Regions from separate parts of the Metabacillus dongyingensis genome, predicted to be linked through region 1. Evidence: a T-box and tRNA genes for the amino acid it is inferred to sense, from the RefSeq annotation. Region 1 holds a T-box; the other regions hold tRNA genes.

What was found. A T-box is a leader RNA that pairs with one kind of tRNA and senses whether it is charged. The one in region 1 lies ahead of K8L98_RS18560 (valine--tRNA ligase), so its partner is inferred to be a tRNA-Val.
Region 2: it has a tRNA-Val gene. The T-box ahead of K8L98_RS18560 (valine--tRNA ligase) is inferred to sense a tRNA for this amino acid. The anticodon was not compared.
Region 3: it has a tRNA-Val gene. The T-box ahead of K8L98_RS18560 (valine--tRNA ligase) is inferred to sense a tRNA for this amino acid. The anticodon was not compared.

Annotation. Positions count from the first base shown of each region.
Region 1 covers NZ_CP082944.1:3,723,412-3,733,500, forward strand. Annotated here, with positions in the region: gene K8L98_RS18535 (prepilin peptidase) at 502-1,254, opposite strand; gene K8L98_RS18540 (type IV pilin protein) at 1,271-1,693, opposite strand; gene K8L98_RS26720 (hypothetical protein) at 1,834-1,965, opposite strand; gene K8L98_RS18545 (hypothetical protein) at 2,206-2,502, shown strand; gene K8L98_RS18550 (sensor domain-containing diguanylate cyclase) at 2,578-4,290, opposite strand; gene K8L98_RS18555 (bifunctional folylpolyglutamate synthase/dihydrofolate synthase) at 4,382-5,686, opposite strand; gene K8L98_RS18560 (valine--tRNA ligase) at 5,767-8,409, opposite strand; T-box leader at 8,469-8,697, opposite strand; gene K8L98_RS18565 (hypothetical protein) at 8,856-9,047, shown strand; gene ysxE (spore coat protein YsxE) at 9,078-10,089, opposite strand, start outside.
Region 2 covers NZ_CP082944.1:247,609-257,444, forward strand. Annotated here, with positions in the region: gene K8L98_RS01375 (STAS domain-containing protein) at 1-24, shown strand, start outside; gene K8L98_RS01380 (anti-sigma regulatory factor) at 27-428, shown strand; gene K8L98_RS01385 (PP2C family protein-serine/threonine phosphatase) at 440-1,450, shown strand; gene K8L98_RS01390 (anti-sigma factor antagonist) at 1,513-1,845, shown strand; gene rsbW (anti-sigma B factor RsbW) at 1,842-2,324, shown strand; gene sigB (RNA polymerase sigma factor SigB) at 2,290-3,078, shown strand; gene K8L98_RS01405 (PP2C family serine/threonine-protein phosphatase) at 3,078-3,677, shown strand; gene K8L98_RS01410 (Tex family protein) at 3,766-5,928, shown strand; gene cmpA (cortex morphogenetic protein CmpA) at 6,124-6,237, opposite strand; gene K8L98_RS01420 (SprT family protein) at 6,341-6,787, shown strand; tRNA gene K8L98_RS01425 (tRNA-Asn) at 6,929-7,003, shown strand; tRNA gene K8L98_RS01430 (tRNA-Ser) at 7,010-7,100, shown strand; tRNA gene K8L98_RS01435 (tRNA-Glu) at 7,117-7,188, shown strand; tRNA gene K8L98_RS01440 (tRNA-Val) at 7,217-7,292, shown strand; tRNA gene K8L98_RS01445 (tRNA-Asp) at 7,301-7,376, shown strand; tRNA gene K8L98_RS01450 (tRNA-Gln) at 7,383-7,457, shown strand; tRNA gene K8L98_RS01455 (tRNA-Lys) at 7,622-7,697, shown strand; tRNA gene K8L98_RS01460 (tRNA-Leu) at 7,713-7,796, shown strand; tRNA gene K8L98_RS01465 (tRNA-Leu) at 7,815-7,900, shown strand; tRNA gene K8L98_RS01470 (tRNA-Arg) at 7,989-8,065, shown strand; tRNA gene K8L98_RS01475 (tRNA-Pro) at 8,086-8,162, shown strand; tRNA gene K8L98_RS01480 (tRNA-Gly) at 8,177-8,250, shown strand; rRNA gene K8L98_RS01485 (16S ribosomal RNA) at 8,344-9,836, shown strand, end outside.
Region 3 covers NZ_CP082944.1:168,353-178,441, forward strand. Annotated here, with positions in the region: gene K8L98_RS00955 (KinB-signaling pathway activation protein) at 1-229, shown strand, start outside; gene pdaB (polysaccharide deacetylase family sporulation protein PdaB) at 261-1,025, opposite strand; gene K8L98_RS00965 (hypothetical protein) at 1,146-1,358, shown strand; rRNA gene K8L98_RS00970 (16S ribosomal RNA) at 1,598-3,135, shown strand; rRNA gene K8L98_RS00975 (23S ribosomal RNA) at 3,370-6,300, shown strand; rRNA gene rrf (5S ribosomal RNA) at 6,429-6,544, shown strand; tRNA gene K8L98_RS00985 (tRNA-Asn) at 6,554-6,625, shown strand; tRNA gene K8L98_RS00990 (tRNA-Thr) at 6,630-6,702, shown strand; tRNA gene K8L98_RS00995 (tRNA-Glu) at 6,722-6,796, shown strand; tRNA gene K8L98_RS01000 (tRNA-Val) at 6,844-6,919, shown strand; tRNA gene K8L98_RS01005 (tRNA-Thr) at 6,982-7,057, shown strand; tRNA gene K8L98_RS01010 (tRNA-Tyr) at 7,067-7,151, shown strand; tRNA gene K8L98_RS01015 (tRNA-Gln) at 7,263-7,337, shown strand; tRNA gene K8L98_RS01020 (tRNA-Lys) at 7,480-7,555, shown strand; tRNA gene K8L98_RS01025 (tRNA-Gly) at 7,560-7,634, shown strand; tRNA gene K8L98_RS01030 (tRNA-Ala) at 7,653-7,725, shown strand; gene rocF (arginase) at 8,461-9,366, shown strand; gene sigW (RNA polymerase sigma factor SigW) at 9,556-10,089, shown strand, end outside.

The sequences.
Region 1 (10,089 bases):
CAGAATTTACACCAGGCATGCTTTCTGTCGAAGTCTTGCCGCTTGTTAATAGTGAAAACTGTATTAGCTGCATTTTTCTTGAAGAAACCAGTGTCTGTTGATTACTAAAAATAGACGCCTGCATACAGGCAACAAGTTGAAGGACAGCTGCAATCAAAAGGATAATTGGGATTCTTTGTTCCCCAGAATCACTTTCACGCACTCCATCGACTCAGACTTTTTCTGTTTTTTCTCCTTCAGTTATATATAGTGTCCTCTTATTTAATTATCCTTCAAGTCTTCTTACACCGAAAGTTCATCCAAAATAAGGGATAGAGTCTTAAAATCCTGAATGACACCGTTCGAATAAGCCCATTCCAGCAGAAAACGCTCCTGCAAAAACTGGGGTATAAAAGGACTTGCCTGATTCATTTCAACTACCGGATAACCTCATCCTTAATTGTGAAATTATTGTTTTTACTTAACAAAAATGAACATATATCCATTACTTTACTTCCAAGCCTAATAACCGATTATTTTGAAATACCACTGAAGCAGCTCTTGCCCGTAAAAATAAGCTGCGATGGTTCCAACCATAATTGACGGACCAAAAGGAATCGGCTGCTTACGCTTCACTTTACCCGTCATAATCGCAAGTACTCCAATGATGGAACCAACAACACAAGATAAAAAGAAGGATAGCAGAACGAGCTTCCAGCCGATTGCAAGACCAAGTACTGCAAACAGTTTAATATCTCCTCCGCCCATACCCTTCCCTTTACTCAATATGGCGATTCCATAAAGCAAAATGAAACCGGCAACAGCGCCAATCAGCGGATTCCACCATGGTGTCAGCGGAATGAAGATCCTCTCTATAACAAACAACCCGGCAAAAAACAAAAGAACTTTATCTGGAATAATCATATATTTCATATCCGAAACGAAAATTATCATGAACAGAGAGATCAGAGTTAATGCAATAACCAATTCTTTTGACCATCCCGCCAGCAGAGGTGATATCGCAAAAAGAATTGCCGTCTTCAGCTCCACAAACGGATAAAGCGGAGATATCCGCATCCTGCACTTCCGGCATTTTCCGCCCTGTAAAAGATAAGAAATAACAGGAATAAGCTCACCTGCTGTTAAAGTATGATGACACCCCGGACAAGCTGAACGGGGCGCAGCAATGGATTCTTTATTTGGTACACGGATACCGACTACGTTGAAGAAGGACCCTAGTAGGAGACCGTAGAAGAATAAAAAAATATTAGCCATTTTTATTATTCCGAAATTATCCATATACAGAAATTGTATTAGGTGGATTATCTATATCATCAAGGTTACTAATAGCTTCTAATGTACTGTTAGTAAATGTAATTGTTCCGTCATTTACATTTGCATTACCTGATAAAGTCATTGAATTTAAATTTGCTTTTACAGAAAAATCCACTATGAAATTTACGTTTTCCAAATTACCTCCCAGGTCACCATCTTCTAAGATTCCATCAGCTCGAACTTCATCAGTAGAAGAATATAGTCTTGCAACATTTAATATATTTGCAGCTTCAGCTTTACCTGCATCTTCGCACGAATTTTGTATTACATTCCCAATACCAGGCACAGCATTAGCAGCGATAATCCCCAAAATAACAACAACCTCAATAAGCTCGATCAGGGTTAATCCTCGTTCGTTCTTTAACACCTTTTTAAACATATCTTTCTCTCCTTCAACTAGTAAATTAGCAATATATCACTTTATATAGAACGTAGTCATTATAGCATGTAAAACTGGGTTAAATTGTTAATTTTTTGTTGAGATTTAATTATTATTGTTGAATATAACTGACAATGGTACTAGATGAAACTCACTACTCCTCCTACAATTCCCTGCAAGAAAACAATTATTAGCGGTTCGATCAGAGATTTCAATCTATCTGCTGCCTGTTCGGCTTCGCCTTCACAAAAATCGGCCATTTTAGAATACATTTCATTAAGTAAACCCTATCCTTCTCCTATTGCGGTCATACGGGTCACAAGAGGCGGAAAAAACCAATGATCTTTCATTGATTCTGTTAACGAGTTTCCTTTTCCAGCGCGTTTCGTGATTCCTTCTCTTGAAATCACTTCATTTTCCAAGATATTTTCAACAATGGAGATAGCCTGCTATATCTGAACTGAACTTGAAAACAAAGAACTAAAAGTTATGTGGGCGAGGCGGACAGCGGTATGCTTGCAGCAAATAATAATGAATTCAGAACAGAACCAAAAGTGATTGATGCCTTTCTATATTCAAACCAAACTCTAGAAATGTATGGTATAGGATTCAATATTAAAATTAAAGGTGGAGTATACGGATCAAATGTTATTTTAAATGCGACAAAAGGAGACACCCGGGATACCCTAAGGGTTTGTTTGTGTGTGGATTGGCTGGTTATGGGAGAGTGTGAATACATACTTGACCCGGCAACTAAAATCATATTTGAAGTTTGTACTTCTCCAAAAATCAAAATGATTTTGCACTAAATTCACGCCTTAGAAACAATTGATCAAAAAATCGAATAAAACCAAAAACCAGCACCCATTAAGGATGCTGGTTTTCTATTTCACATACTCCGCCACACGGTTCCGTCCTGCCTGTTTGGCTCCAATATACATGGCACGGTCAGCATGTCTGATGAGGTCAAGCGGTCCCTCTGCATCATAAGGAGCAGTTGCGTATCCTATGCTTGCAGTAATCGAGATGGAATGTCGCTTGCCGAAGGTCTGAATGTCCTGGTCAATCATGAAAGGCCGGTTTGCAATGGTTTTTCGAATTCCTTCAGCGAAGGCAAAGCATGCCATCTTGTCCACGTTCGGCAGGAGAATGACAAACTCTTCTCCCCCATACCGCGCAACAGTGCCCCGTTCTCCGATAAACTTTACAAGCCGGTCTGCGAGTGCGATCAGGATTTCATTTCCGGCCTGATGACCATACGTATCATTCACTTTTTTGAAGTGATCAATGTCGAGCAGAATGAGAGATAAATGGTTCAGCTGAGTGCTGCCAAGTTTAAAATACTCCGATTCAAGCAGCTTCTCCATGTACCGATAGTTAAAGAGACCTGTGAGCGCACAGCGTTCACTTTGTTTTTTCGTTTCCTCATAGCTTCTTGCATTGTCAATCGCAACACCGAGATAGGCAGTTAATAAATCAACAATCATCAGCTGTGAATAGTCGTAGGACCGTTTTTTGTTAGAGGCAAGAACGACAATGCCTACGACCTTTTGGTTTCTGACAATGGGGACGCCAATCAAGCTTTCAATAGTTTCAGGCAGCAGCGTTTTCTCAAGCTTTGCCCAATGTTCCCTTTTTTTGTAGAGGACGCTTTTCTTTTTTGCATACACTAATCCGCTGATTCCATGATGGACAGAGATCGTTTCTTTCGTACCAGTTACTATCTGTCCATTTTCAAGCTTTCTGATAACTTTGAGCTCGTAATCATTCACGACATCAATGATGTAAGCATAATCCGCATTGATCATGGATGTCAGTTTATCAATATAGACATCCAAGACTTCTTTTACTTCCAGTCTTTCTGTAAGCTGATGCCCGATCTCACTTGCTTGCTGCAGATATGAATTCAATCGCTGGCTATTGGACAGCAGGAGCAGGATAAAGGAGATTCCAACGAATGGTATTCCCACATAGAACAGAGCTTCTAAGCCTAAATCTTCATATAATATGAACAGCATTATTCCCACCGGCAGGAACATGAGCGTCGTGAAAATCTCCCATAAAAAATCCTTTGAAAAGAATTTTTCTTTGTTTTTATAGAAAAAACCTCTGATCACATGCTGAAGAAAAAAGTGATTTGTCAGGCAAATTGTGAACGCATATATGATAACTTTAGTTAAGAACTCAAGAGTGAATTCTGTTTGTCCATGTGTTCCGCCAATGGCATAGTAGACAGCAGCCCCTGCAACAGAGACGATTAGAAACATCAATGAATTTGTAGGATAGCGGTGGATTTCTCTTAAACCTACGCGAAGCTTGATAAGAAGAACTGTAAGGGAAATCTGCATTAGTATCATTTCAACTAATGGCCCGAAAAGCAGGAAGACGGAAATTGAAACACCCTGAGCGAAAAAAACAGGAGTTTCGTTCACGATAATAGGAAAGATGGAAACAATACACATTAATAACAGGAATGTTGCAATAGCCAGTTCATTACCCGCTATCATCGGCGGCCAAAAATAATAAGCTGCACATAAAGCTGCCGGAAATAGAATGGCCCACGACACCCATAATACAATCTTAAGATTTTTTTCCATGTACTGTCCCCCTCTCTCTATCTTTAAATTTATTATTTTTATATTTTAACAAAAATTCAGATATCTGTCATTTGTTATTAGGACTATCAACCTAATCTTTCGATAAGAAATTTCGACAAAAAGGCCTAACTTCTGAGATAAAGTAAAGAGAACCGGTCACTAGGAAAACATCTTTTAATTCGCCTGCTTCCATCATTTTTAGAAAAGCAGCTTTCCAATCATCTTCAAAATCCTTTTTTCCATGTCTGCATGCCTGAAAAAGCTCTTCTGCCGAAGCAGCTCTTGGAAAATCAAAAGTCGTAAAATGCATACTATCTGCAATAGATGAGAGGATATCAATCATCGGAGTGTATTCCTTATCTTTTAAAGCCGAAAAGAGAATATGAATCTTTTTGCCGTGATAATGGCGCTTCATCGCAGCAGTAAGACTCTCTACGCCCTCTTTATTATGAGCCCCGTCCACAATGACCGCTGGGTACTCTGATAGCTGTTCAAATCTGCCGTTCCAGCTGGTCTGCAAAAGTCCTTTAATCACATGCTGCTCATCAATATGAAATAATTCCTTCGAACGCAAATAATCAAGTGCCATTACTGCAAGAGCCGCATTCTGAACTTGATGCTCTCCGCGCATTGATATTTCAAGGTTCTTATAATAGCTGAAAGGAGTCTTCATTTCGAACCTTTCTCCTCTTGGAAGGGGCTGATGATTCAAAACCGGAAAAGTATCATGGTAAACGGCAGCGTTCATGTCTTTTGCCTTTTGGTTTATTACATTTAATGCCCGTTCATCTGTAACAGATGTCAGCATAGGAATGCCCTCCTTGATGATTCCTGCTTTTTCACCGGCGATTTCTTCTATTGTATTGCCAAGAATATTCATGTGATCAAAACCGATGCTTGTAATCATTGTTAAGATCGGCTCTGCAATATTGGTTGAATCATATGTGCCGCCAAGACCGGTTTCCAGCAGCAAAATATCTGTTTTTTCATGTCTCCCAAAATAATAGAAAGCCATGGCTGTGATTACTTCAAATTCAGTCGGTCCGCCAAGCTCAGTGTCTTCAAGTTCATCTGCAAGCGGACTGATCATATTAACTAAAAACAGCATTTCTTCATCAGATATAGGTTTGCCGTTCATGCTGATTCTCTCGTTGAATGTTTCCAGGAACGGAGAGGTGAATGTACCTGTCGTGTACCCTGCTTCTTGAAGAACATTGCGCATATATGCAATGGTTGACCCTTTGCCATTTGTGCCTGCAACATGAATGGCGCGAATTTGTTTATGGGGATTATTTAATTTTTCCATCATCCAGGTCATCCGCTTCAATCCGGGTTTAATGCCGAATCTTAGACGCGAATGAATCCAGTCTACCGCTTCCTCATAAGTTTGAAACATATCATATACCCCTTTTCTCTCTATTTACATGAAAACTCGGGTGTGATTCTGCCAATCACAACCCGAGCCTATTAAAAAGCTTACCCTTTTAATTCACTGATTCTAGAAAGAACAGCTTCTCTTTTCTCTACATAATCGCTTTCTTTCGCACGTTCTTCCTCAATAACTTTTTCAGGTGCTTTTTTCACAAAGCCTTCGTTGCTCAGTTTCTTTTGAACACGTTCGACTTCTTTATTCAATTTATCAAGCTCTTTTTGAAGACGTGAGATTTCTTCATTAATATTGATTAAGCCTTCAAGCGGGAAAATAAGCTCAGCTCCCGTTACGACAGAAGTCATCGCTTTTTCGCCTGATTCTGCATCCGTGCTGATTGAAAGGCTGCTTGTGTTGCAGAAACGCTCAATGTATGCACGGTTATCGTCAAGCTGTTGCCCAACATCCGCATTTTTCGCTTTAATCAGCATTGGAATCTGCTTGCTCATCGGTGTATTTACCTCAGCTCGGACATTTCTTACTGAACGGATTACTTCAACTAGCAATTTCATATCTGCAGCAGCTTTTTCGTCCGTTAATGAAGCATTCACTTCAGGCCATTTTGCAATTGTAATGGATTCCCCGTTGTGAGGAAGATTCTGCCATATTTCCTCTGTAATGAAAGGCATGAATGGGTGAAGAAGTCTCATTGTGTTATCAAGCACATATGCAAGAATGGAACGAGTTGTTTTCTTTGCTTCTTCATTGTCCCCATATAGAGGAAGCTTCGCCATTTCGATATACCAGTCACAGAAATCATCCCAGATGAAGTTATAAAGAAGGCGGCCTACTTCACCGAATTCATATTTATCAGCAAGCTTGGTCACATGTTCAATTGTTTCGTTTAATCGAGTAAGTATCCATTTGTCAGCTACTGATTTTTCTCCGCTGATATCGATCTCTTCATATTTCAGGCCATCCATGTTCATTAAAGCAAAACGTGAAGCATTCCAGATCTTATTTGCAAAGTTCCAAGTCGCTTCTACCTTTTCATAGCTGAATCGCAAGTCCTGGCCTGGAGAGCTTCCTGTAGACAGGAAGTAACGCAATGAATCTGCGCCATATTTCTCGATTACTTCCATTGGATCGACGCCGTTTCCAAGAGATTTACTCATTTTGCGGCCTTGCTCATCGCGGACTAGCCCGTGAATCAGCACATCTTTAAATGGACGCTGACCTGTAAATTCAAGACCCTGGAAAATCATGCGCGAAACCCAGAAGAAGATAATATCATATCCTGTTACAAGCACATCTGTCGGATAGAAGCGCTGATAATCGATCGATTCTGTATCAGGCCAGCCCATTGTCGAGAACGGCCATAGCGCGGAACTGAACCACGTATCAAGAACATCTGTATCCTGCTCCCAGTTTTCAATATCTGCAGGCGGTGAGTGATCAACATGAACCTCACCTGTTTCTTTGTTATACCACGCCGGAATTCTGTGTCCCCACCAAAGCTGTCTTGAAATACACCAGTCACGGATATTTTCCATCCAGCGCATATACGTATTTTCAAATCGGTTTGGCACAAAGTTTACTTTCTCTTCCTTGCCTTGAAGCTCGATTGCTGCATCAGCAAGCGGCTGCATTTTAACAAACCATTGTGTTGAAAGATATGGTTCAACAACTGCACCGCTTCGTTCACTGTGCCCTACAGAATGAAGATGCTCTTCAATTTTGAATAAAACATCCATATCTTGAAGGTCTTTTACGATTTGCTTGCGGCAGTCAAAACGGTCAAGACCATTGTATTTCCCTGCGTTAGCATTCATTGTTCCGTCTTCATTCATAACAAGAACACGTTCCAAGCCGTGGCGGTTTCCGATTTCAAAATCGTTCGGATCATGTGCAGGCGTAATTTTAACTGCCCCTGATCCAAATTCCATATCCACATAGTCGTCGCCGACAATCGGTATCTCACGGCCAACGATTGGCAGAACAACTGTCTTTCCGATCAAATGCTTGTAGCGGTCATCTTCCGGATGAACGGCAACCGCTGTATCGCCAAGCATTGTTTCAGGACGGGTTGTAGCGATTTCAATATGCCCTGAACCATCAGAAAGAGGATAGCGCATATGGTAAAAAGCGCCTTGTACATCTTTGTAGATAACTTCAATGTCCGATAAAGCAGTTTTCGTTTGCGGATCCCAGTTGATAATATATTCACCGCGGTAAATAAGTCCCTTTTTATATAGAGATACAAATACTTCATTTACCGCTTTTGATAAACCTTCATCTAAAGTAAACCGCTCTCTGGAGTAATCAAGTCCAAGCCCAAGCTTAGACCATTGAGTACGAATATGTGATGCATACTCTTCTTTCCACTTCCATGTTTCTTCAACGAATTTTTCCCGTCCAAGATCATAGCGTGATTTGCCTTCCTCGCGCAGCTTGCCTTCTACTTTTGCCTGAGTGGCGATTCCTGCATGGTCCATGCCCGGAAGCCATAGCACGTCATAGCCCTGCATTCTTTTCATGCGGGTTACAATGTCTTGAAGCGTTGTATCCCACGCGTGCCCAAGATGAAGCTTGCCTGTAACGTTAGGCGGCGGAATAACGATAGTATAAGGCTGTTTTTCCTGGTCATTTGTCGCTTCAAAGTATTTGCCCTTCAGCCAGAACTCATAGCGGTTACGCTCGATACCCTGCGGATCATATTTTGTAGAGAGTGTTTGTTCATTGTTCTCCATTTTTCTTCCTCCTTAAAAAAATACCGGTATGAAACAATAAAAAAACTCCTTTCATCCAATAAAAGGACGAAAGGAGTTGATTTCGCGGTGCCACCTTTTTTCACAGGCAAAAATAAGCCTATGCTCTCAAATGGGATAACGGCGTTCATGCCGATTCTCTCTACTTCAAGTTCAAGAGAATTACTCAAGGGCGACCTTCAAGCGAGCTTGTTTAAGAAATCTTTCAGCAAATGATTTCTCTCTCTAAAAACAGCTTTCGGCTTTACTCTTCCCTGTCAATGTATGTTCTTTTATTCAATAAAAGCATATATGTATTATTGTATACAATCTTATCATTTTACGTCAATCATCTTCTCCAATTTTCATGCCCTTTATTCACACGAATCACAAATTTGGGTAAATGCACATATCTTGTTAGCATGAATCATCAGGTTAGGAGAATTTGTATGCGAAGAAAAGTTAATTACTACAATATGTCACCATGGGTAAAGCAATTCAAAGTAATCGCAGGCCAGTTCATCGTTCCGATTACGATTTTCCAGACGATACGGACCTTGATCTTCCCAACTCCAGTTGATCTTGTTCTTTTATCACTGTTGATATTGCTTGGAGTAGCTCTTCACATGGAGTGGATTTAAAAACCCAATCAGAGAGATGATTGGGATTTTTTATGATGATTGCTCTGCCGCTATTTTTTTATTCTCTTCAATTTGCGTCACTTTCATAACAAAATATTCAATGTTTTTAAAAGTCCAGTAGGATTTGGTGAGATCCTGATTCCGTTTGAGCTGAGGGACACTCCGGCTTGACTGGTTCATATGCTTTTTCAAATTTCTGTAGATAATATCCGGGTATGATAGGTAGCAAGTAAATAAAAGCATTTCTTCTTCCCGGAACGGAAAATGCTGCTGATACGTATAGAGCCAATCCACACAATCATCATCTGCAAATGGATACGTATGGAATGTTCGATGATAAAAGAGAAGCAAATCGTCAATGGGTGATGAGTATCTGGATTGTTCAAAATTTGTTAAAAATCCAGTTCCCTGTTCATCGTATAAAAAGTGATGAATGGATGCTCTCCCATGAATAATAACCTGGCGGGCATCTTCTTTTTCCTTCATCATTTCGTACCATTCATCAAGTTTCTTCCGCGCAAAATCAGTCGCTCTTGCTGTTTCAAAATAATAAGTAACCGCCTGCAGTTCAAAAGGGGACAAGTACCATTTTTTTTCGCATTCTTCCACATATTTTTCGTAAGCGGCTTTGTTTTCATCCCACTGCCTGGATAATGTATCATAATGAACTTTAAGTGCATCCTGATTCAATTTTTCCGCGGCGGCTGTTTTCTGATGGAGCACAGCAAGTTCCCTGAACATGTTTTTATGACGCTCATCTCTCTCCTCTTCAGGTTCATTGTGAAGCCATGGCATGATGTAATACCAGTACTCTCCATCTGAGGTGAAAAATTGGCGGTGTTTATTTCTGAAAATCGGCACATAGCCGGAAAATCCTTTTTGATGAGCCGTATGAAGTGTTTCAATAAAATGGCCATTTCGGTTTGCTGTGACTCTTTTTAATGCATATGATGCTCCAGAGCTTGCATAGATTTTGGTCAGCTTGTCACTGATTGACTCCGCGTACTCGCAAGTTAAATCATATTGGCTGATTACAGGCACT
Region 2 (9,836 bases), 1.6 Mb from region 1:
TTACAACAGGAGCTGGGGGAATAAGCATGGATAACCAATCCTGTGTAAAAATCATTACAGAGTGGGACATTGTTGCTGCACGGCAGCTTGGACGCAATGTTGCAAAAGAACTCGGGTTTGGTACTGTAGACCAAGCGAGGATTACAACAGCTATTTCCGAATTAGCCCGTAATATATATTTGTATGCTGGACAAGGCCAAATTTGCATTGAGCAGATCAGCGAATTCAGTAAAAAAGGTTTAAAAATAATAGCCATTGATAACGGACCAGGAATACCGGATATCCGAAAAGTGATGGAAGACGGCTTTTCAACATCTGGTGGGTTAGGAGCCGGATTGCCTGGAGTAAAACGCCTGATGGATGAATTCAGCATTAATACCGTTTTGGGAGAGGGAACGGATATCCAAGCAGTCAAATGGCTTCGCTAGGGGGAAGCTAGATGGATTTTAAGGAAGTCATTGAATCGAAGTATCAGGAAATACTAAGTCATTATATGCAAGAATTAACAGAAACGGCTTTGTACCAGGGGCAAAAATTCAGCAGAAAAGCCATTGAGGAGCAAGTACCCCCTGAGGAAATTATCAGTCTTCACCGTAAAGTGCTGCAAGGTTTATTTCCTGATGTAGATCAGGATGTTTTGCACTCTTTGGACTTTCTATTAGAGGTCATGATGGGGTATGGACTGGCCTATCAGGAGCATCAAAGCCTGCGGGATAAGCAGCAGGAGATAAAGTCTGAGATTCAAGTAGCCTTGAATGTTCAGCAAATGCTTTTAGAAACGTCAGTGCCGACAGTTCCAAATCTTGATATTGGTGCAATCAGTGTTCCTGCGAAGCATATGAACGGGGATTACTATCATTTTGTTTATGATGAAGAAAGCGTAAGTATTGCCATAGCGGATGTAATCGGGAAAGGAATTCCCGCTGCACTCTGTATGTCCATGATCAAATATGCAATGGACAGCTTGCCGGAGTCCCGTAAATCTCCCAGCCGTGTTCTTGAAAATCTGAACAGGGTTGTTGAGCATAACGTAGACCCGAGCATGTTCATTACAATGTTTTACGGTATGTATGATACGGATACTCATGAGTTTGTCTATGGGTCAGCCGGGCACGAGCCTGGATTTTATTACAGTGCTGAAGAGGACCGTTTCCATGATATGAACACAAAAGGTCTGGTCCTTGGTATTGATCAATCCATCAAGTACAAGGAGTACAGCAGAATCGTGGAAAAAGGCGATATGATTGTTTTGCTTTCCGATGGTGTAACTGAGTCAAAAACAAATGAAGAAGAATTCATTGAACGTGATTTTATTACGGACCTCATTAAAAAATACAGTGATTTGAATGCTCAGGGTATTGTAGATAATATATATAAAGACTTTTTGCAGATGCAGGACTTTGAACTGCGTGATGATTTCACGCTAATTATTTTAAAACGCGAGGTTTAACTTGTTAAAAAAGCGGGTATTAGTTTTACTAGCTTACAAGTAAACTTACTGGGGTGATATTGATGAATTTAAATATAAATGTTAATCGATCAGAGGAACATATTCAAATAGATTTAGCTGGAGAAATTGATGCATACACTGCGCCGAAATTAAGAGAAGAACTAATGCCGCTTGCAGAAGAGGGAAAACCTGTCCTGATCGTAAGCCTTAAGGATGTCTCTTACATGGACAGTACAGGGCTAGGTGCATTCGTTGGTTTGCTTAAAGCCGTGAGGAAAAATGAGGGCGATTTAAAGCTTGTTAATTTATCTGCTCGTTTGGAAAGACTATTCAACATAACAGGTCTAAGTGATATTATTGACATTTCTTCTAAATCAGAAGGTGGGGTTAGATGAAACAATTAGTGGATTACATTGAGGTGAAAATACCTGCTAAACCGGAATTTGTCGGTATTGTCCGTTTGACTCTTTCTGGTATCGCCAGCAGAATGGGTTACTCTTATGATGAAATTGAAGATTTAAAAATTGCGATCAGTGAAGCATGCACAAATGCTGTGCAGCACGCATACGAGAAAATCGAAGGCGGAGAAGTCATGATCGGCTTTGGCCTGTGCGAAGACCGTCTTGAAGTAATGGTGTCAGACAGCGGCCAAAGCTTCAATTTTGAACAAAAGAAAAACGAACTGGGTCCTTATTCCGCTGCAAACCCTGTTGACCAACTTCCAGAAGGAGGGTTGGGGCTCTACTTGATGGAAACGCTCATGGATGAAGTTCATGTACAGATCGATTCCGGCGTTACCGTCTTTATGACAAAGTATTTAAACGGGGAGCGAGTAGAACATGACACAACCATCCAAAACTACGAAGCGAACTAAAGAAGAAATAAATGAATTGATTTTCGATTTTCAGCACAACCAAAATGAAGATGCTCAGCTTTTTCTTGTCGAATATTACAGCGGACTAGTTGAAACACTGGCTAAGAAATATTCAAGAGGCAAAAGCTTTCATGAAGACTTAAAGCAGGTGGGCATGATTGGTTTGCTTGGGGCAATCCGCCGCTATGATCCTGAATTCGGAAAAACGTTTGAAGCATTTGCCATTCCGACTGTCATCGGTGAGATCAAGCGATTCCTGCGCGATAAAACATGGAGTGTTCATGTTCCCAGAAGAATTAAAGAGCTTGGGCCTAAAATAAAAATGGCTGTAGACGAATTAACAAATTCCCTTCAGCGCTCACCGCTTGTTCACGAAATAGCAGATTACCTTGAGGTGACAGAGGAAGAAGTGCTTGAGACGATGGAGATGGGTAAAAGCTATCAGGCTTTATCAGTCGATCATTCGATTGAGGCTGATTCCGACGGCAGTACAGTGACAATTCTTGATATCGTAGGATCAAAAGAAGAAGGATATGAGCAAGTGAATCAAAAGCTTATGCTTGAGAGTGTTCTTCACGTTCTGTCTGACCGAGAAAAAGAGATCATTCATCACACATATATATTAAATAAGAGTCAAAAGGAAGCGGGAGAAATTCTTGGGATTTCTCAAATGCATGTATCCAGACTTCAAAGAAGAGCGATAACGAAGTTAAAAGAAGCACTTTCGGCTGACTTATCAATGGGGCAGCATTAATGATTCAAATTGAAGAAAACAATCGTGTCTATGCATATGCGTATCAAATGCAAAAAGAAGGTAAAACTTTATGCGGGGACAGTTTCTTAATTAAAGCAACTGAAGACTATTTTATATGTGCTGTTGCAGATGGTCTTGGCAGCGGTGAACGAGCTTATGAATCATCTTCTGCGATTAAAGAAGTCATTGAGGAATTTCATGCAGAGGACATTGGACTGCTGATCGAGAAATCAAATGAGGTATTAAAAAATAAACGCGGAGCAACGGTTGCTATTTTTAAAGCGTATTTTAAACAGAATCAGTTAACATTCAGTTCTGTTGGAAATATCCGATTTGTTCTCTATTCTCCTTCAGGCACGTTTGTCTATCCTCTTCCTGTTCTGGGCTATATGTCAGGTAAACCTCAGAAATTTCGTGTTCAATCCTTTCCATACGATACTGGAGCAAAATTCATCATCCATTCAGATGGACTGAACATTCCTGCTGTAAAATCATTGCTTAAGGATAACCGGACAATTGAAGATATTTCAAATCAGCTTGAGCCTTATACTAAGTCAAGGCAGGATGATTTAACCTACGTAGTCGGTCAGCTATTCTAGTTGGCGGCTTTTTTTATTTTGATCATTTTTTAAAGTCCGTGTATTTTGGTAAAATGTTTCTAAGTCTTTATTTTGGGGAGGTAAAAGAATGGCAGAGAAAACAGAGCGCATAATGAAAACAATCAGTGCGGATTTATCCATTACATATAAACAGGTATCAAATGTTATAGCTTTATTAGAAGATGGCAACACAGTTCCCTTCATTGCCAGATACAGAAAAGAACAGACAGGTGCATTAGATGAGGTGCAAATCCGTGATATCTCGGAAAAGTGGCAATATACGCAAAACCTGGAATCAAGAAAAGAAGAAGTCATCCGATTAATTGAAGAACAGGGAAAGCTTACAGAAGAGCTTAAAAAAGAAATAGAAAAAGCATTAAAACTTCAAAAGGTAGAAGACCTCTATCGTCCATATAAACAAAAACGAAGAACCAAAGCAACGGTTGCCAAAGAAAGAGGATTAGAACCACTTGCAGAGTGGATAAAGGGACAGCCCTCTAATGGGCCGCTCAAGGAAAAAGCGCTCGAGTTTATAAACGAAGAACAGGAGGTTATGACTGCAGAAGATGCAATCGAAGGGGCAAAGGACATTTTAGCTGAGTGGATTTCAGATGAGCCTTCCTATCGTCAGTGGATTCGTGAGCAAACCTTCCGAAAAGGAAAAATCATCACATCTTCAAAGGATGAGGAAAAAGATGAGAAGAAAGTGTATGAAATGTACTATGAGTACGAAGAGCCGATTCAAAAGGTTGTCCCGCATCGGGTCCTTGCTATGAATCGCGGGGAAAAGGAAGGAATCCTGAAAGTATCCATTCAGGCGCCTGCAGACCAGATCACTGCCCATATTCAAAGAAATGAACTGAAAAATCAGCACACAGTGGTAAAGGATGTATATATAGAAGCAATTGAGGATGCCTATAAACGATTAATTCAGCCATCAATTGAACGTGAAATCAGAAAAGAATTAATGGAGAAAGCGGATGATCGTGCCATTCATATTTTCTCTGAAAATCTGCGTAACCTTCTGCTTCAGCCGCCATTGAAAGGCCGTGTCGTATTAGGGATAGACCCTGCGTTCCGGACAGGATGTAAGCTTGCAGCTGTCGATGAGACCGGAAAAGTTCTTGAAATAGGCGTCATCTACCCTCATCCTCCGGTCAATAAAGCTAAAGAAGCAAAACAAAAATTAATCGATGTGATCAGAAAAAATAACATCGAGCTGATTGCGATTGGGAACGGAACGGCTTCAAGAGAGACAGAACAATTTGTTGCAGATCTCATTGATGAACTAAAGTCAGATCTTGCCTACATCATCGTAAATGAAGCGGGGGCAAGTGTTTATTCTGCATCTGACCTTGCCCGAGAAGAATTTCCTGAGTTCCAAGTGGAAGAGCGAAGTGCAGTTTCCATCGCAAGAAGATTGCAGGATCCGCTTGCAGAGCTAGTTAAAATTGATCCTAAATCAGTAGGGGTAGGACAATACCAGCATGACGTCACACAGAAGAAGTTAAATGATTCCCTGACATTCGTTGTTGAAACAGTTGTTAACCAGGTAGGGGTGAATGTCAACACAGCATCATCTTCACTATTACAATATGTAGCGGGCTTGAGCAAAGCAGTTGCGGTCAACATTGTGAAGCAGCGGGATGAAATCGGAAAGTTTCAGGACAGGAAGCAATTAAAGAAAATACCTAGACTTGGGGCAAAAACGTTTGAACAATGCATAGGTTTCTTGAGAATACCTGACGGAAAACATCCGCTTGACTCAACTGGCATTCATCCAGAGAGCTACAAAGAGGTTGAAGAGCTCCTTAAAATGCTCGGACTAACCCTGAATGATGTCGGAACGGAGCAGCTAAGAGAAAAAATAGCGGATATTCATATTAAGGAAACAGCAGAAGCTATCGATCTTGGTGAGCTTACCCTGAAAGATATTTGCGATTCTCTAGTTAGACCCGGACGCGACCCTCGTGATGAAATCGCTAAGCCGCTGCTTAAAAAGGGTGTCTTGAAACTAGAGGACCTTCAAACAGGTATGGAACTTCAGGGCACAGTGCGCAATGTTGTGGATTTTGGCGCGTTTGTTGACATCGGCGTAAAACAGGACGGGCTCGTTCATATTTCAAAGCTTAGAAACTCTTTTGTCAAACATCCTCTCGATGTCGTTTCTGTAGGTGACGTTGTTACGGTTTGGGTAGACTCTGTAGATGCACATAAAGGCCGTGTTGCCTTGACGATGATAAACAGTTAATGAAAAACACTGCTTACGGGCAGTGTTCAATTAGCTGTATATTTTAAATATAGAGTTCTGGGACCTTGAAAGGCGTTTTGGCTAAATGAATCCTCATTTTGGCTAATAAATTTCAAAAATCAGCTATGAAAAATGAAGTTTTCGCTAATAAAAGTCTGATTTCCGCTAAATAAATTGATAAAAACCCAACACTGCTTATGAGCAGTGTTTTTTTCTATAGAAATACCAGCATTGATTCAGCATTTTTATTTGATACCGATCCTTTTCATAAAACGCACGCTGCATTTGGTTTTTTAACCATGAAGGCATTGCTCGTTCCTCCTTATTGTTTATAATGGAGTATGTGTATTACTTACTATATGCGGGCGCAAGATGTCCTGTTCGGAGATACAAACTATGCGGGGTGTTACCTATGAATGAAACGGAGCTTCAGGAACTGACAGAATCTATTTCAAAAACTTACTTTCACAAAAAGTTTTTACATAAAGCTTTCTTTAACAGCCGGCTGCGGACAACAGGCGGCAGATACCTTTTAAAAAGTCATAACATTGAGATTAACCCTAAATATTTAGCTCAGGGATTAGAAGAAGTAATTGGCATAATCAAACATGAACTTTGCCACTATCATCTTCATATAGAAGGCAGAGGGTACAAACACCGTGATCCTGAATTTAGGGAGCTGCTTTCTAAAGTGGGTGCTCCAAGATTCTGTAAACCTCTGCAGACGGCTGCCAGAATCAAGAAGACATTAGAGTATCAGTGTACAGCCTGCATGTTCATTTACAAACGCCACCGAAGAATGGATACTTCCAAGTATGTATGCGGAAAGTGCGGCGGGAAAATAAAACTTGTTTCATGATAAAAAAGGGGTTGACTCATTATACAAAGCTGTGATAAATTATAAAAGCCGTCGTAAGAGACGCAAATGATTAATAAAAAGAATGCTTGACAGCTTGTACTATTCTTCATATAATTAAAGAAGTCTGTCATGACTAATTATTCCGCAGTAGCTCAGTGGTAGAGCTATCGGCTGTTAACCGATCGGTCGTAGGTTCGAGTCCTACCTGCGGAGCCATATTATGGGGAAGTACTCAAGTGGCTGAAGAGGCGCCCCTGCTAAGGGTGTAGGTCGCGTAAGCGGCGCGAGGGTTCAAATCCCTCCTTCTCCGCCATTATTTTTTGTCTTTTGGCCCGTTGGTCAAGCGGTTAAGACACCGCCCTTTCACGGCGGTAACACGGGTTCGAATCCCGTACGGGTCATCGCTTCTGAATTGCATATTAATGATTTGGAGGATTAGCTCAGCTGGGAGAGCATCTGCCTTACAAGCAGAGGGTCGGCGGTTCGAGCCCGTCATCCTCCACCATCATATTTGGTCCCGTGGTGTAGCGGTTAACATGCCTGCCTGTCACGCAGGAGATCGCCGGTTCGATCCCGGTCGGGACCGCCATTTTATTGGGCTATAGCCAAGCGGTAAGGCAACGGACTTTGACTCCGTCATGCGCTGGTTCGAATCCAGCTAGCCCAGCCATTTGCATTTCAAATGCGATTATAACTAAGTGCCATTAGCTCAGTCGGTAGAGCACGACCGAGTAATCATCGAAGCTTAGCTTCAGCACACAAATTGAGCCGCTCCTTGAATAATCTTTCTGAGATTTGAGTGTCTTGCAAAACTGAAGAGTGTTTTCTTACTAAGTGCCATTAGCTCAGTCGGTAGAGCATCTGACTTTTAATCAGAGGGTCGAAGGTTCGAGTCCTTCATGGCACACCATTTTAACTAATGTATGCGGGTGTGGCGGAATTGGCAGACGCGCTAGACTTAGGATCTAGTGTCTTTGACGTGGGGGTTCGAGTCCCTTCACCCGCACCATACATTTTTTATCTTTTCGCGGTCGTGGCGGAATGGCAGACGCGCTAGGTTGAGGGCCTAGTGGGGGCAACCCCGTGGAAGTTCGACTCTTCTCGGCCGCACCAAAAGAGTTTTAAAAAACCTCAAAAAAGTTGTTGACAAAAAGAACGCAACTTGGTATTATATTTAAGTCGCTTCATTACATTAACAAGTGCGCCCGTAGCTCAATTGGATAGAGCGTTTGACTACGGATCAAAAGGTTATGGGTTCGACTCCTATCGGGCGCGCCATTCTATATATATAATGTGTCCGGGAAGTAGCTCAGCTTGGTAGAGCACTTGGTTTGGGACCAAGGGGTCGCAGGTTCGAATCCTGTCTTCCCGACCAGACAAATACTTTTCGCGGGTGTAGTTTAATGGTAAAACTCTAGCCTTCCAAGCTAATGTCGTGGGTTCGATTCCCATCACCCGCTCCAATTTTAAAAATGATCTTTGAAAACTAAACAAAACCAAAAGCGTACCAAACGTTTTAAATTTTTGAAGTCAGCAACAAATTGAGTCACAAATTTTCTTCGGAGAGTTTGATCCTGGCTCAGGACGAACGCTGGCGGCGTGCCTAATACATGCAAGTCGAGCGGACCTCTTCGGAGGTCAGCGGCGGACGGGTGAGTAACACGTGGGCAACCTGCCTGTAAGACTGGGATAACTCCGGGAAACCGGAGCTAATACCGGATAGTATCTTGAACCGCATGGTTCAAGTTGGAAAGACGGTTTCGGCTGTCACTTACAGATGGGCCCGCGGCGCATTAGCTAGTTGGTGAGGTAATGGCTCACCAAGGCAACGATGCGTAGCCGACCTGAGAGGGTGATCGGCCACACTGGGACTGAGACACGGCCCAGACTCCTACGGGAGGCAGCAGTAGGGAATCTTCCGCAATGGACGAAAGTCTGACGGAGCAACGCCGCGTGAGTGATGAAGGTTTTCGGATCGTAAAACTCTGTTGTTAGGGAAGAACAAGTGCGAGAGTAACTGCTCGCACCTTGACGGTACCTAACCAGAAAGCCACGGCTAACTACGTGCCAGCAGCCGCGGTAATACGTAGGTGGCAAGCGTTGTCCGGAATTATTGGGCGTAAAGCGCGCGCAGGCGGTTTCTTAAGTCTGATGTGAAAGCCCCCGGCTCAACCGGGGAGGGTCATTGGAAACTGGGAAACTTGAGTGCAGAAGAGGAGAGTGGAATTCCACGTGTAGCGGTGAAATGCGTAGAGATGTGGAGGAACACCAGTGGCGAAGGCGACTCTCTGGTCTGTAACTGACGCTGAGGCGCGAAAGCGTGGGGAGCGAACAGGATTAGATACCCTGGTAGTCCACGCCGTAAACGATGAGTGCTAAGTGTTAGAGGGTTTCCGCCCTTTAGTGCTGCAGCTAACGCATTAAGCACTCCGCCTGGGGAGTACGGTCGCAAGACTGAAACTCAAAGGAATTGACGGGGGCCCGCACAAGCGGTGGAGCATGTGGTTTAATTCGAAGCAACGCGAAGAACCTTACCAGGTCTTGACATCCTTTGCCACTTCTAGAGATAGAAGGTTCCCCTTCGGGGGACAAAGTGACAGGTGGTGCATGGTTGTCGTCAGCTCGTGTCGTGAGATGTTGGGTTAAGTCCCGCAACGAGCGCAACCCTTGATCTTAGTTGCCAGCATTCAGTTGGGCACTCTAAGGTGACTGCCGGTGACAAACCGGAGGAAGGTGGGGATGACGTCAAATCATCATGCCCCTTATGACCTGGGCTACACACGTGCTACAATGGATGGTACAAAGGGCTGCGAGACCGCGAGGTTTAGCCAATCCCATAAAACCATTCTCAGTTCGGATTGCAGGCTGCAACTCGCCTGCATGAAGCTGGAATCGCTAGTAATCGCGGATCAGCATGCCGCGGTGAATACGTTCCCGGGCCTTGTACACACCGCCCGTCACACCACGAGAGTTTGCAACACCCGAAGTCGGTGGGGTAACCGCAAGGAGCCAGCCGCCTAAGGTGGGGTAGATGATTGGGGTGAAGTCG
Region 3 (10,089 bases), 1.5 Mb from region 1:
TTTCAGCTTGGCTGTAGCATATATCAAGATGCAGCAAACCAATAAAATGGCGTTCATTCCAGCTTTATTCTTTATGATTGTCGTTACAGCTGTCGAATGGGTCCCTGCTCTCCGTGTAAATGAAGGAAACTGGCTGTATCTCATGCTCATTCCGCTTCTCATATGCAATGCGTATCAGCTTTTATTATTAACTAAATTATCTCAAGTCAAAAAAGCTAAGCCGATGTGAGCTTAGCTTTTTTTCTATAATTCGGCATTCATTATTTAACTTCTGTTGATTTCGCATTTCCATTAGCGATTAATTCAGCTATGGATACATTCTTTAATCCTTTTTGTTTCAGGCCGTCAACAATTTGGGGAAGTGCTTTTTGTGTTTGCTTAGCGGAGTCTGATGCATGCAGCAGGATAATGTCCCCGCCTTGAACACTGTCATTGACGTTTTTAACAATGGTGCCTACACCGGGATTTTTCCAATCATCAGAATCAACACTGTAATGGACAACCGTATATCCGTATCTTTCGGCAATTGTAAGAATTTCTTCATTGAAATTGCCTGTTGGCGGTCTGAGGAGTTTAATATCCTTAAGACCGAGCTCATTAAATACATCCTGTGCCATGAGAATGTCCCGGCGTATATCCTCAGCCTCCAAAGCGGTGTAATTTTTATAGGCATAACCCATGCTTCCCACCTGGTGTCCGTCCTTCACAATTTGCTTGACGATTTCAGGATGACGTTCTGCCCATGCTGCAGAGAGGAAGAATGTTGCATTCGTAATGCCGTTATTCTTCAACGTATCAAGAATGGGCTTTGCCTTTTCGTCGCCCCAGCTGATATCAAATGTAAGAGACACTTTATTTTCCTTCTCCTCACCCCTGAAAACGGCTTTAGGTCCATCTGCGGTTGAGAAAACAGGAAATTGCATGACGTTTTCTATATATAAAATCCCGGCTGTAAAAAGCGCAGCTATTACAATAATGATAAGTTGTTTGATCTTTTTAACATGTAAAACATAAAAATTGTTCATCCTCATCAACCCCGTCCCAATGTTCTTGTCTCATATGTATGCCAAGCTGTTAATAATATGATTAGAAAATTACACGTTGTGCAATAATGATAAAACTTAGGCAGCTTAGAGGAGGATCATATGTCAAAAGGATTCATTTTTAATGATAAAGAAGCACGGGAAATGGAACTGCTGGTCGAACAGGAATTATCAATTATCAGCAATATACTGATAGATGAGAATCTGACATTTGTTCAAAAAAGATCTCTTTTAGAAAAAAGAGAACTCCTCAGTAATTTGTATAAAATTATCAGCGGAAAATTCGATCAGCATTTAAATAAAAATATCAAATAATTTCTATTGACCATGGTTGGAATAGATGTTATATTATTATTCGTCGCTAAGAAACAATCTGAATTTGAAATAACGAAAAAAATTATTCAAAAGGTTGTTGACACAGCGATAGTGACCATGTTAAATTATATAAGCCGTCACCACTGATGACGGAAATGATCTTTGAAAACTAAACAAAACCAAAAGCGTACCAAACGTTTTAAATTTTTGAAGTCAGCAACAAATTGAGTCACAAATTTTCTTCGGAGAGTTTGATCCTGGCTCAGGACGAACGCTGGCGGCGTGCCTAATACATGCAAGTCGAGCGGACCTCTTCGGAGGTCAGCGGCGGACGGGTGAGTAACACGTGGGCAACCTGCCTGTAAGACTGGGATAACTCCGGGAAACCGGAGCTAATACCGGATAGTATCTTGAACCGCATGGTTCAAGTTGGAAAGACGGTTTCGGCTGTCACTTACAGATGGGCCCGCGGCGCATTAGCTAGTTGGTGAGGTAATGGCTCACCAAGGCAACGATGCGTAGCCGACCTGAGAGGGTGATCGGCCACACTGGGACTGAGACACGGCCCAGACTCCTACGGGAGGCAGCAGTAGGGAATCTTCCGCAATGGACGAAAGTCTGACGGAGCAACGCCGCGTGAGTGATGAAGGTTTTCGGATCGTAAAACTCTGTTGTTAGGGAAGAACAAGTGCGAGAGTAACTGCTCGCACCTTGACGGTACCTAACCAGAAAGCCACGGCTAACTACGTGCCAGCAGCCGCGGTAATACGTAGGTGGCAAGCGTTGTCCGGAATTATTGGGCGTAAAGCGCGCGCAGGCGGTTTCTTAAGTCTGATGTGAAAGCCCCCGGCTCAACCGGGGAGGGTCATTGGAAACTGGGAAACTTGAGTGCAGAAGAGGAGAGTGGAATTCCACGTGTAGCGGTGAAATGCGTAGAGATGTGGAGGAACACCAGTGGCGAAGGCGACTCTCTGGTCTGTAACTGACGCTGAGGCGCGAAAGCGTGGGGAGCGAACAGGATTAGATACCCTGGTAGTCCACGCCGTAAACGATGAGTGCTAAGTGTTAGAGGGTTTCCGCCCTTTAGTGCTGCAGCTAACGCATTAAGCACTCCGCCTGGGGAGTACGGTCGCAAGACTGAAACTCAAAGGAATTGACGGGGGCCCGCACAAGCGGTGGAGCATGTGGTTTAATTCGAAGCAACGCGAAGAACCTTACCAGGTCTTGACATCCTTTGCCACTTCTAGAGATAGAAGGTTCCCCTTCGGGGGACAAAGTGACAGGTGGTGCATGGTTGTCGTCAGCTCGTGTCGTGAGATGTTGGGTTAAGTCCCGCAACGAGCGCAACCCTTGATCTTAGTTGCCAGCATTCAGTTGGGCACTCTAAGGTGACTGCCGGTGACAAACCGGAGGAAGGTGGGGATGACGTCAAATCATCATGCCCCTTATGACCTGGGCTACACACGTGCTACAATGGATGGTACAAAGGGCTGCGAGACCGCGAGGTTTAGCCAATCCCATAAAACCATTCTCAGTTCGGATTGCAGGCTGCAACTCGCCTGCATGAAGCTGGAATCGCTAGTAATCGCGGATCAGCATGCCGCGGTGAATACGTTCCCGGGCCTTGTACACACCGCCCGTCACACCACGAGAGTTTGCAACACCCGAAGTCGGTGGGGTAACCGCAAGGAGCCAGCCGCCTAAGGTGGGGTAGATGATTGGGGTGAAGTCGTAACAAGGTAGCCGTATCGGAAGGTGCGGCTGGATCACCTCCTTTCTAAGGAAGATATGAGGACGCTTTTGGTTTTTGTTTAGTTTTGAGAGATCATTCTCTCTATGATAGAAGACAAATCATCCGATTTGTCGGTTGTTCTTTGAAAACTAGATAACGTAATTGATAACAAGTAATTCACTGAGATTTACGCTTACCATAATTAGTGATTTTCTAGACATTTATGTCTAAACAAACAACGAAATGCGAAACGCATCTTATGATGCGGTTGACCATTTAGGTTAAGTTATGAAGGGCGCACGGTGGATGCCTTGGCACTAGGAGCCGATGAAGGACGGGACTAACACCGATATGCTTTGGGGAGCTGTAAGTAAGCTTTGATCCAGAGATTTCCGAATGGGGAAACCCACTGTTCGTAATGGAACAGTATCTTTATCTGAATACATAGGATAATGAAGGCAGACCCGGGGAACTGAAACATCTAAGTACCCGGAGGAAGAGAAAGCAAACGCGATTTCCCAAGTAGCGGCGAGCGAAACGGAATTAGCCCAAACCAAGAGGCTTGCCTCTTGGGGTTGTAGGACACTCTATACGGAGTTACAAAGGAACGGGGTAGATGAAGCGACCTGGAAAGGTCCGTCAGAGAAGGTAATAACCCTGTAGTCGAAACTTCGTTCCCTCCAGAGTGGATCCTGAGTACGGCGGGACACGAGAAATCCCGTCGGAAGCAGGGAGGACCATCTCCCAAGGCTAAATACTCCCTAGTGACCGATAGTGAACCAGTACCGTGAGGGAAAGGTGAAAAGCACCCCGGAAGGGGAGTGAAAAGATCCTGAAACCGTGTGCTTACAAGTAGTCAGAGCCCGTTAATGGGTGATGGCGTGCCTTTTGTAGAATGAACCGGCGAGTTACGATCCCGTGCAAGGTTAAGTTGATGAGACGGAGCCGCAGCGAAAGCGAGTCTGAATAGGGCGTTTTAGTACGTGGTCGTAGACCCGAAACCAGGTGATCTACCCATGTCCAGGGTGAAGTTCAGGTAACACTGAATGGAGGCCCGAACCCACGCACGTTGAAAAGTGCGGGGATGAGGTGTGGGTAGCGGAGAAATTCCAATCGAACCTGGAGATAGCTGGTTCTCTCCGAAATAGCTTTAGGGCTAGCCTCAAGTATGAGAGTCTTGGAGGTAGAGCACTGATTGGACTAGGGGCCCTCATCGGGTTACCGAATTCAGTCAAACTCCGAATGCCAAAGACTTGCTCCTTGGGAGTCAGACTGCGAGTGATAAGATCCGTAGTCAAGAGGGAAACAGCCCAGACCACCAGCTAAGGTCCCAAAGTATACGTTAAGTGGAAAAGGATGTGGAGTTGCTTAGACAACCAGGATGTTGGCTTAGAAGCAGCCACCATTTAAAGAGTGCGTAATAGCTCACTGGTCGAGTGACTCTGCGCCGAAAATGTACCGGGGCTAAACGTATCACCGAAGCTGTGGACTGTTCTTACGAACAGTGGTAGGAGAGCGTTCTAAGGGCGTTGAAGCTAGACCGTAAGGACTGGTGGAGCGCTTAGAAGTGAGAATGCCGGTATGAGTAGCGAAAGAGGGGTGAGAATCCCCTCCACCGAATGCCTAAGGTTTCCTGAGGAAGGCTCGTCCGCTCAGGGTTAGTCGGGACCTAAGCCGAGGCCGAAAGGCGTAGGCGATGGACAACAGGTTGATATTCCTGTACCACCTCCTCACCATTTGAGCAATGGGGGGACGCAGGAGGATAGGGCAAGCGCGCTGTTGGATATGCGCGTCCAAGCAGTTAGGCTGAGAAGTAGGCAAATCCGCTTCTCACATAAGGCTGAGCTGTGATGGCGAGGGAAATTTAGTACCGAAGTTCCTGATTCCACACTGCCAAGAAAAGCCTCTAGCGAGGTGAGAGGTGCCCGTACCGCAAACCGACACAGGTAGGCGAGGAGAGAATCCTAAGGTGAGCGAGAGAACTCTCGTTAAGGAACTCGGCAAAATGACCCCGTAACTTCGGGAGAAGGGGTGCTTTTTAGGGTTCATAGCCCTGAAAAGCCGCAGTGAATAGGCCCAGGCGACTGTTTAGCAAAAACACAGGTCTCTGCGAAGCCGCAAGGCGAAGTATAGGGGCTGACGCCTGCCCGGTGCTGGAAGGTTAAGAGGAGAGGTTAGCGCAAGCGAAGCTTTGAATTGAAGCCCCAGTAAACGGCGGCCGTAACTATAACGGTCCTAAGGTAGCGAAATTCCTTGTCGGGTAAGTTCCGACCCGCACGAAAGGCGTAACGATCTGGGCACTGTCTCAACGAGAGACTCGGTGAAATTATAGTACCTGTGAAGATGCAGGTTACCCGCGACAGGACGGAAAGACCCCGTGGAGCTTTACTGTAGCCTGATATTGAATTTTGGTACAGCTTGTACAGGATAGGTAGGAGCCTTGGAAGCCGGAGCGCCAGCTTCGGTGGAGGCATTGGTGGGATACTACCCTTGCTGTATTGAAATTCTAACCCACAGCCCTGATCGGGCTGGGAGACAGTGTCAGGTGGGCAGTTTGACTGGGGCGGTCGCCTCCTAAAATGTAACGGAGGCGCCCAAAGGTTCCCTCAGAATGGTTGGAAATCATTCGCAGAGTGTAAAGGCACAAGGGAGCTTGACTGCGAGACCTACAAGTCGAGCAGGGACGAAAGTCGGGCTTAGTGATCCGGTGGTTCCGCATGGAAGGGCCATCGCTCAACGGATAAAAGCTACCCCGGGGATAACAGGCTTATCTCCCCCAAGAGTCCACATCGACGGGGAGGTTTGGCACCTCGATGTCGGCTCATCGCATCCTGGGGCTGTAGTCGGTCCCAAGGGTTGGGCTGTTCGCCCATTAAAGCGGTACGCGAGCTGGGTTCAGAACGTCGTGAGACAGTTCGGTCCCTATCCGTCGTGGGCGCAGGAAATTTGAGAGGAGCTGTCCTTAGTACGAGAGGACCGGGATGGACGCACCGCTGGTGTACCAGTTGTCTTGCCAAAGGCATCGCTGGGTAGCTATGTGCGGAAGGGATAAGTGCTGAAAGCATCTAAGCATGAAGCCCCCCTCAAGATGAGATTTCCCATCACATTAGTGAGTAAGAACCCTGAAAGATGATCAGGTTGATAGGTCTGAGGTGGAAGCGCGGTGACGTGTGGAGCTGACAGATACTAATCGTTCGAGGACTTAACCACAGTCTAATAAAGTGTAAAACCTAAGTGAATCTTGTTATCATACGTTATTTAGTTTTGAAAGAATAACTTCTTTCAAAAAAACACTTGAAATCTTCGGATTTTATAGTATAATAATTTTTGTCATTATGTCTGGTGATGATGGCGAAGAGGTCACACCCGTTCCCATGCCGAACACGGAAGTTAAGCTCTTCAGCGCCGATGGTAGTTGGGGGTTTCCCCCTGCAAGAGTAGGACGTCGCCAGGCTAGCATTATTCCGCAGTAGCTCAGTGGTAGAGCTATCGGCTGTTAACCGATCGGTCGTAGGTTCGAGTCCTACCTGCGGAGCCTTGCTTCCATAGCTCAGTCGGTAGAGCACTTCCATGGTAAGGAAGAGGTCATCGGTTCAAGCCCGGTTGGGAGCTTACATTAAACTAATAAAACGGCCCGTTGGTCAAGCGGTTAAGACACCGCCCTTTCACGGCGGTAACACGGGTTCGAATCCCGTACGGGTCACCATTCAAACTTAAGTCTTAATATGTGAAATATCAAACAATCTTTTATGCGGAGGATTAGCTCAGCTGGGAGAGCATCTGCCTTACAAGCAGAGGGTCGGCGGTTCGAGCCCGTCATCCTCCACCATTAAGACATTGCAGCAGACGACTTTAAAAAGCGAATAAATAGTATTGTATTTCACTATATATGCCGGTGTAGCTCAATTGGTAGAGCAACTGACTTGTAATCAGTAGGTTGGGGGTTCAAGTCCTCTTGCCGGCACCACTTATGTGTGGAGGGGTAGCGAAGTGGCTAAACGCGGCGGACTGTAAATCCGCTCCCTCCGGGTTCGGCGGTTCGAATCCGTCCCCCTCCACCACTTTATTTAGACAAACTTAACTGAATAGTTCTTGTCTAGACTGTAAATAATATGTTTAGTTAACATAAACCTTTTTACGGTCAATTAGAATTTTATAGAATACATAATTGATGGGCTATAGCCAAGCGGTAAGGCAACGGACTTTGACTCCGTCATGCGCTGGTTCGAATCCAGCTAGCCCAGCCATTTCTTGTGCCGATTTCTCAGTCGTTAGAGAACGATCGAGTAATCATTGAAGCGTAGCTTCAGCACATAAATCGAGCCGCTCCTAGAATAATCTTTCTTAGATTAGGGCGTCTTGCAAAACTGAAGAGTGTTTTCTTATAAGGTGCCATTAGCTCAGTCGGTAGAGCATCTGACTTTTAATCAGAGGGTCGAAGGTTCGAGTCCTTCATGGCACACCATTTTGCGGAAGTAGTTCAGTGGTAGAACACCACCTTGCCAAGGTGGGGGTCGCGGGTTCGAATCCCGTCTTCCGCTCCAGAACTTCTTATTTATATCGGGGCCTTAGCTCAGCTGGGAGAGCGCCTGCCTTGCACGCAGGAGGTCAGCGGTTCGATCCCGCTAGGCTCCATCATAAACACCCTGTAAAAACCGTTAGACTTAATGTCTAACGGTTTTTTGTTTAGGAATAATGAAAAAAATTACTTTATGGATACGTGCTTCACTTTATTTATATATGAATTCAATATCCTATCCTTTATGTTATAACAGTTTTCTTTTTGAATATGAGGCTTGCGAGTTGGAGATCATTTTCCGCAAGTTAAACCATTATTTTGGTGAGTCAGAAATAAGTTTTTACTAATTAAAGGCTGATTTTTGCGAGTTGGGCATTCGGTTCTAAATATGAAGTTCAATACACAGCTTAAACTCTTTCATAATTAACAGCAGTTTTGATTAATAATGGCTAACAGCAGCTAGTAACAGGTATTTTTATATCTTTTTTTCATAAAAAAATGAAGTTGCGAGCCAAAAACCCATTTTCGGGAATTGAACACTGAGTCGTGCGAGTTGGTTATAGTTTTTCGTTAATTAAAAAACGGCTAATGCGAGTTGGATGGTTTGGATCCAATTTGATGTTTAATTTGTTCAATTCAGATCAGTCATAAAGGTGAAGTAGAAATTCGGAAAAATAATCAAGTGACCAGGAAATCAGCTGACTCTACATCATCGTATTAATTATTCCCTGCTATTTCCAATTATTTTACAGAAAACTCTGTATATATATACACGATTTTGTCGAGTTGAGTCATGACCCTTTTTATCAGTACAATAGATACAGAGTTTCTTACTAAGGGGGATGATTTACATGAAAGAAAGAATATCAATTATCGGGGTACCAATGGATTTAGGTCAAATGCGCCGAGGTGTGGACATGGGGCCTAGTGCTATCAGATACGCAGGGGTTGTAGAACGACTTGAATGGCTGCAATATGAGATTGAAGATAAAGGTGATATTAAAATTGGACGTCCAAACCGTGAAGAGGATAGCAATTCGTTAAATAATTTAAGAAATTTGAAAGCGGTGTCAGAAGGGAATTTAAAGCTTTCTGAACAAGTTGACGAAGTGATTCAATCAGGTTCGTTCCCACTGGTGCTTGGCGGAGACCACAGTATTGCCATCGGAACACTCGCAGGAGTTTCAAAGCATTATAAAGAACTTGGTGTAATCTGGTATGATGCACATGGAGATCTCAACACAGGCGACACTTCACCGTCAGGCAATATTCATGGGATGCCGCTTGCTGTAAGTATCGGCATCGGCGATGAGACGTTAACGAGAATTGGAGGCTACACTCCTAAAGTGAAGCCGGAAAACATTGTGATTATCGGTGCCCGTTCCCTTGATGATGGTGAAAAGGAATTAATTAAGGAGAAAGGCATTAAAGTATATACAATGCATGAGATTGACCGTCTTGGCATGACTAAGGTAATGGAGGAAACCATTCAATATTTGAAAGAGCGTACTGATGGTGTTCACTTGTCCCTCGATTTAGATGGACTTGATCCGCACGATGCTCCAGGAGTCGGCACACCGGTTATCGGAGGCATCAGCTACAGAGAAAGTCATTTAGCGATGGAGATGCTTGCAGAGTCAGATATCATCACTTCTGCTGAGTTTGTTGAAGTAAATCCTATCTTAGATGAAAAGAACAAAACAGCTACAGTAGCAGTAGCTCTGATGGGTTCTTTATTCGGCGAAAAGCTCCTTTAATTTTTTAAAAAAGACACAGTTTATAAACTGTGTTTTTTATTTAAGAAAAATTTAAGGTAAACATGTTAAAAAGCCATCTACAGACAACCTAAAATTTGTTAAAATATTTTTATGCGAAATAAATGAAACCTTTTATGCGGCTTATACGTAATAAGGGGAACCCGCACTTGCGCGGGGGTAAGGGGTATCATGGAGACGATCGTAAAAAATAGGATTAAACAAGTTAAAAAGGGCGACCAGAATGCTTTTGCCGAAATCGTAGATATATATAAAGACAAAATTTATCAGCTTTGCTACCGCATGCTCGGGAACTCCCATGAGGCGGAGGATATAGCCCAGGAAGCGTTTATCCGGGCTTATGTGAATATTAACAGCTATGACATGGATAAGAAGTTCTCTACGTGGCTGTATCGCATTGCGACAAATTTAACGATTGATCGAATCAGAAAGAAAAAACCGGATTATTACCTGGATGCCGAAGTGACAGGAACGGAAGGGTTAACGATGTATTCTCAAGTAGCAGCAGATGTAGCTCTGCCCGAGGATCAAGTGGAAACAATGGAGCTTCAGCAGATGATTCAAAAAGAAATTTTAAAGCTCCCCGATAAATATCGTACTGTCATCGTATTAAAGTATATTGATGAGCTTTCTTTAATTGAAATCAGTGAAATTCTAGATATGCCGATCGGTACGGTGAAAACAAGAATTCACAGAGGACGAGAA